One region of the Dongia sp. P2_B8 genome, then DNA from elsewhere that is predicted to be linked to it. Evidence: predicted binding sites of a transcription regulator. Region 1 holds the regulator's gene; the other holds the start of a gene.
What was found. Region 1 encodes HrcA, which represses chaperone genes, less so after heat shock. Its sites were predicted from a motif close to GTTAGCACTCNCCNNNGGNGAGTGCTAAC; they were not measured.
Positions count from the first base shown of each region.

Region 1 (3,414 bases):
AGCACACCGGTCGAAACCAGCAGGCGGAGTGCCAGGAAGCTTTGTGCGTGGTGGGTCTGGGTGGGAGTCGTGTCCGTGGGCATGGCTAGCCAGTTTGTTGCCCACCCCCCTCTCTAACTCTCCCCCTCAAGGGGGGAGAGGATTGGAACGAGTTGGATGAGAGAGTTAGGCTTGTTCCCCCTCCCCCCTTGAGGGGGAGGGCCGGGGCGGGGGGTATAAGTGACGGTTCTTACGCCACCGTGTCCACGTGATCCGGTGCGTCGCCGGCGGGTTTTGGTTCGCCCTTGGCAACGCCGACCAAGGCTGGGCGCAGCAGGCGGTCGTGCATGACGTAGCCGGCCTGCAGGACCTGGACCACGGTGCCGTTGGGCTGGTTGGTGCCGGGCACTTCGAACATCGCCTGATGGAGATTGCTGTCAAACTTCTCGCCTTCCGGCCACAGGCGTTTTATCTGCTGGCGCGTGAAGGCGGCATCCAATTGACGCTCGGTTGCCGAGACACCGTCGTAAAGCGATTTCAGCGCCTCGTCCTTGGCAACGGCGTCGGCCGGAATGGCCGCGAGCGCACGGTGCAGATTGTCGGCGACGTCGAGCATTTCCTTGGCGAAGGTCGACGCAGCATACTTCGCGGTCTCGTCGCGTTCGCGCGTCAGGCGCCGGCGGGTATTTTCGGTTTCGGCGACAGCCCGCAACAGCTGGTCCTTCATGGCGAGATAATCAGCCTGCAAGGCGGCCAGATCGACGGTCTCAGCCGCCGGAATCTCGCCCTCCCCCACAACGGGATTGTCCAAAACCTCTTTTTCCTCAGAACCCATCGTCACGACGACCAACTCCTAAATCAAACTGCTTGAACGTGGTGGATCAGCCGAGAATCCGACTGATGACCTTGGCGGTATAATCCACCATGGGAATAATGCGCGCATAATTAATGCGGCTGGGGCCGATGACCCCGATCGCCCCGATCAGCCGGCGCTGGCTGTCGCGATAGGGCGAGATCACCGCGGAACAACCAGCCAAGCCAAAAAGATCGTTCTCGGCGCCGATATAGATCTGCACGCCATCGGCCACCTCGGCCGCTTCGACCAATTTAAGCAGCTGTTCCTTGGTTTCAAGAGCGGCAAAAAGCGAGCGCAGGCGCTCCAGATCCCCGATTCCGGTGACGTCGTCGAGGAGATGCGCCTGGCCGCGCACGATGAGGGCGCCGCTATTGTCTTCCTTCGACCAGGAGGCAAGGCCAGCTTCGACCACCGTTTTGGTCAGCTGGTCGAGGGCAGCACGCTCGGTTTCAAGCTCCGTCAGAATCTGGTCGCGGCCCATGCCGAGCGTCCGGCCAGCCAAGCGCGTGGTGAGATAGTTGGTGGCCTCGACCAGGGCCGAGGACGGGAGACCCAGCGGCACATCGACGATGCGGTTTTCCACCATGCCGCCTTCGGTTACCATCACCACGAGAGCGCGGCCGGGGGCGAGGTGCACGAATTCGATATGCTTCAAGGGCCGGTCGGTCTTGGGCGCCACCACCATGCCGGCACAACGCGACAGGCCGGACAGCATCAGTGTCGCCTGGTCCAACACTTCCGGCAGAGAGCGGCCGATGGCGGCGCATTGCACGTCGATCGAGGCGCGGTCGTCCTCGGTCAAGCCACCGGTTTCCATCAACCCATCGACGAAAAGGCGCAGGCCCAGGTCGGTCGGCAGGCGGCCGGCAGAGGTGTGCGGGGCAAACAGCAGGCCCAGTTCCTCAAGGTCCGCCATGACGTTGCGAATCGTGGCCGGCGACAATTGTCCGCCCGTGAGCTGGCCAAGCCGGCGCGAGAGAGTCCGCGAACCCACCGGTTCACCAGTTTCCACATAGGCTTCGACGATGGTGCGGAAAATGTCGCGAGAGCGCGCCGAGAGCTCGCTCAACACCGGCCGGTGCTGGGCGCTGGTCAGGCTGCTGCCAGAATTTGGTCGATATTGCATGGCGTTGCTCAAAAGTTCCGACTCAATCTAAGGCGTCGCTCGACAGGGTTCAACACGCGCCTTTCAGATGCCGGCCCCATTATGCCTGACCAGCGCGCGGCGCAGCAAACAATCGGCGCCAGTCCGAAGTTTGGGCCGAAGTTTGGACCGGAAGTTTGGGTGGGCTTTCGAGTCCCACATCTTCGTTAACGAATATTAACCGTCTCTCTTGCGGCACATTGCCGCATAATTGCTGTGGTTTCCTGCCGTGACCGGTTTCTGCGGCTGGTTTGGGGTCCGCAGAGCGCGCGCTTTACCCGCCAAGCCCTTAGCAAAGCTTGAGCTAACGCAAGGTCCCGTGTAGTTTCAGCCTGCTTTCGGACCATTTCCGTCGCTGCGAATACAGCCATGGAATCCGAGGCACGAAATCTTTAGGGGATGCGTGACAGCAGGTGACCGAGGTAGGGCGTCGGCTGTCGCGAGATTGATCATGCCAGGGCGGTTGGGGCCAAATCCATGCATAAGGATTTTTGTCCTATCCCCTAGCCAGAACGGATGGGATCGACATGTTTCTGAACCGCATGCACGACTGGGCTAAGCAAAGCTGGGCCAAGCAAAATTGGGCTGGCCAAAATTGGGCTGGGCTGACCGTCGCCACGGGTTTGGTGGGCGCCGCGCTGCTCGGCAGCAGCGCCGTGGCCCTGGCCCAAGAAGCGGTGATTGGCGCCGCGCAACCCGACCAGATCGGCATGCAGCCGGCCGCAACCTCGATCGCCGAGGACATTCATTTCTTCCACAATGACATCCTGATGCCGATCATCACGATCATCACCGTCTTCGTGATGCTGCTGCTGCTGTGGATCATCTACCGCTACCGCGCCTCGAAGAACCCGGTGCCGTCGAAGACCACGCACCATACCGGCCTCGAGATCGCCTGGACCGTCATCCCGATCCTGATTTTGATCGTCATCTCGATCCCCAGCTTCAAGCTGCTCTACAAGCAGCTCGACCTGCCCAAGACCGACCTCACCATCCGCGCCATCGGGCACCAATGGTATTGGTCATATGAATATCCGGACAACGGCAACTTCACCTTTGACGCCAACATGATCCCGACGGCGGAGTTGAAGCCCGGCCAGCTGCGCCTCCTTGAGACCGACAATGAAGTCGTGGTCCCGGTCGGCAAGAACATCCGCATCCAGATCACCTCGACCGACGTCATCCATGCCTGGACCGTGCCCAGCTTCGGCATCAAGCACGATGCGGTCCCCGGCCGCGTCAACGAAAGCTGGTTCAATGTCGATGCCGACAAGGCCGGCATCTATTACGGCCAGTGCTCGGAACTGTGTGGCACGGCCCACGCGTTCATGCCGATCAAGGTGCGTGCGGTGCCGCAGGCGGAATTCGATGCCTGGCTCGCCGAAGCGCAGAAGAAATTTGCCAAGGTAGACGGGGTTACGGTCCCGGGCAGCAA
Region 1 is NZ_JBFUDM010000006.1:172,487-175,900, forward strand. Features, by position in the region: gene AC1DWZ_RS17560 (DMT family transporter) at 1-83, opposite strand, end outside; gene grpE (nucleotide exchange factor GrpE) at 230-814, opposite strand; gene hrcA (heat-inducible transcriptional repressor HrcA) at 861-1,961, opposite strand; gene coxB (cytochrome c oxidase subunit II) at 2,507-3,414, shown strand, end outside.

Region 2 (3,414 bases), on a different contig from region 1:
CAAGCTTTTCCTTGTCGTATTCCGACGAGGTTTCTTCGATCTGGGCGCGAATCTGCGAGCAGCGGCCTTCGATCTCTTTCTTCTTGCCAGCACCGTCGACGATGGTGGTGTTTTCCTTCTCGATCACGACCTTCTTGGCCTTGCCGAGCATGTCGAGGGTGACGGTCTCGAGCTTAATGCCGAGATCTTCGGAGATCACCTGGCCACCGGTGAGGATGGCGATGTCTTCGAGCATGGCTTTGCGGCGATCGCCGAAGCCCGGGGCCTTCACGGCCGCGACCTTGAGGCCACCGCGCAGCTTGTTGACGACCAGGGTCGCCAGCGCTTCGCCTTCGACGTCTTCCGAAATGATGAGCAGCGGACGGCCCGACTGCACCACCGCTTCGAGGATCGGCAGCATCGCCTGCAGGTTCGAGAGCTTCTTCTCGTGCAGGAGGATGTACGGATTGTCGAGATCGGTGATCATCTTCTCGGCGTTGGTGATGAAGTACGGCGAGAGATAGCCACGGTCGAACTGCATGCCTTCGACGACTTCGAGCTCGGTGTCGAGGCCCTTGGCTTCTTCCACCGTGATGACGCCCTCGTTGCCGACCTTCTGCATCGCCTTGGCGATCATGGCGCCGATGTCTTTTTCACCGTTGGCCGAAATCGTGCCGACCTGGGCGATTTCTTCCGAGGTGGAGACCTTCTTGGCGCGCTTCTTGATGTCTTCGACGACGGCTTCGACGGCGAAGTCGATGCCGCGCTTCAGATCCATCGGGTTGATGCCGGCGGCAACGGCCTTGGCACCTTCGCGCACGATGGCCTGGGCCAGCACGGTCGCGGTGGTGGTGCCGTCACCGGCGAGGTCGTTGGTCTTCGAGGCCACTTCGCGCACCATCTGGGCGCCCATGTTCTCGAACTTGTCGGCCAACTCGATTTCCTTGGCGACCGTCACACCGTCCTTGGTGATACGGGGAGCGCCGAAGGCCTTGTCGATGACGACATTGCGGCCCTTCGGGCCCAAGGTCACCTTCACGGCGTTGGCGAGGATGTCGACACCGCGCAGCATACGCTCACGGGCATCGGCTGAAAAACGTACGTCTTTAGCAGCCATAATATTTAAACTCCTGAATTGATTTCTGTCGAAGCGGCGCCATCAAGCGAGAGGTCTCGCTCAGGCAACCTTCTTCTTGGCAGCCGGGGTGCCCTCGATGATGCCGAGGATGTCCGATTCCTTCATGATGAGGAGATCTTCACCGTCGACCTTCACTTCCGTGCCCGACCACTTGCCGAACAGGATGCGGTCGCCTGCCTTCACGTCGAGCGGCGTGAGCTTGCCGTCTTCGTTCTTCACGCCAGCGCCGGCGGCGATGACTTCGCCCTCTTGCGGCTTTTCCTTGGCGGTGTCGGGGATGATGATCCCGCCGGCAGTCTTTTCAATGCCCTCGATACGACGCACGAGCACGCGGTCGTGGAGCGGACGGAACTTCATGGTGATCCTCCGTAAGTGTCTGAAAAATATGTTTTCCCTGCGCGCCGACCCACTCTCCAGCGCCGCTTGAAAGACGGCTGCTAGCACTCTGGGTCGACGAGTGCCAGACAGGTAGGGCGTTCCGGCGCAAAGGTCAAGTGCGCCGGACGCATAGCCGCAGGGGTTGATGGCGATATTTTTGGCCAATTTCGGCACCGCCGGGATCGGAGCCACAAGGCCAGCCTGGCAGCAATCTCGTTAATTGAGTGCTAACCATCTGTAATCACAAAGACTTTTATACTTTCTTAGCAACCGACTCGGTATCATCGGTTACCGTAGTGACATCAAACGATCAGAGAAGGTTCATGGATTAACTGCCCCACGAGGAGGACCTATGGAGATACGTCCGTTAAGCCTGCAGCTGCGTGACTACCGGTTGGTGACCGCCGAGATCCTTTATCACCTGCCCGATCACCCCGGTCTGCTGCAGAGCTATGTCTGGCAGGATTATGATCTCGCCCCCCGCCTGCCGGTGCTCCACAAATTCCTCGATTTCTGGAGCCATAATCTCGACGGCAAGCTGCATTCGGTCAAAGTCGCCAAAGCCGATATCATCACCCCGGGCAAATGGCGCCATGCGGAGGCACTGCTCAGCATTCACTAAGTGCGTTGCAGCATGGTCGGTTGTGAAGGTCCCGGCGACCTGATACGAGGTTGACCCGCGTCATTTGAGATCGGTGTCCCCGTGCTGCGCAGACTTTACGATTGGATCATGCGTTTGGCCGAAAGCCCGAACGCTTCGTGGGCACTGGCGGTGGTTTCCTTTGCCGAAAGCTCGTTCTTTCCCATTCCGCCCGACCCCATGCTGATCCCGATGGTCCTGGCCAACCGGAAAAAGGCCTGGATCTTTGCCCTGGTGGCGACGGTGGCCTCGGTGCTGGGCGGCATCGCCGGCTATTTCATCGGCGCCTCGCTGGAAGGCCTCGGTGCCTCAATCCTCAGCTTCTATGGCCATCCCGACGCCATGGGCGAATTCCAGGCGATGTTCGCGCAATGGGGCCTGTGGATCATCCTCATCAAGGGTCTGACCCCCATCCCCTATAAATTCGTCACCATCGCCTCCGGCATGGCGGGATTCGACCTCAAGATCTTCATCCTGGCCTCGGTCCTGACCCGTGGCGGCCGCTTCTTCATCATCGCCACCCTGCTTTATTTCTTCGGCGAACCGGTGCGCGCCTTCATTGAGAAGCGCCTCACCCTGGTCACCACATTGTTCGTCGTGGTGCTTGTGGGCGGTTTCGTTGTGCTTAAATACATCTTCTGAGACGAAAGGCCCCACCCTTGTCCCGACCCGAAAACTCCCGACGTGGCAACACCCCTTTCATCGACCCCCGGCACATTCCCTGGCTGACGGCCGGCTTCAGCCTCGCAGCCCTCTGCGTTGCGTGGCTCGCGCAATATGGCTTCGGCCTTGCCCCCTGCCATCTCTGCCTGCTGCAGCGGGACGCCTATTGGGGAGCGATCGTTCTTTCCGTGATCGCCATCGTGCTCGGCACCCGTTCGCCCGTACGGCGCCCCGTGCAACGCTGGGCGGTCCTGCTCATCGGTCTTGCCTTCCTGGTGGGCGCTGCCATCGCCTTCTTCCATGTCGGTGTCGAGCAGAAATGGTGGGAAGGTGACGCAAGCTGTGTCGGCGCCATGTCCGGCCTCACTGGCGCCGATCTGGAAGCTGCCATCATGAATGCGCCCGTGACGCGCTGCGACGATGTGGCCTTTCAATTGTTCGGCATCTCCATGGCAGGCTATAATGGCCTATTGTCGCTGGCGCTGGCGGCCTTCACCTTCTGGGGCTTTGCCAAATCAAGACAGCCCTGAAGAAATGCGGCGCTGAGGAAATATCGCACCTATGTCGATCCCCGTTGATCAGGACAAAGTCGAGCCAGGACCTGTGGCACCGCAGC
Region 2 is NZ_JBFUDM010000002.1:13,829-17,242, forward strand. Features, by position in the region: gene groL (chaperonin GroEL) at 1-1,096, opposite strand, end outside; gene groES (co-chaperone GroES) at 1,157-1,474, opposite strand; gene AC1DWZ_RS04965 (usg protein) at 1,848-2,117, shown strand; gene AC1DWZ_RS04970 (YqaA family protein) at 2,226-2,777, shown strand; gene AC1DWZ_RS04975 (disulfide bond formation protein B) at 2,795-3,328, shown strand; gene AC1DWZ_RS04980 (demethoxyubiquinone hydroxylase family protein) at 3,360-3,414, shown strand, end outside.
Region 2: a site for HrcA is predicted at 1,554-1,582, ahead of groES (co-chaperone GroES). Genes of this name have one in related genera too.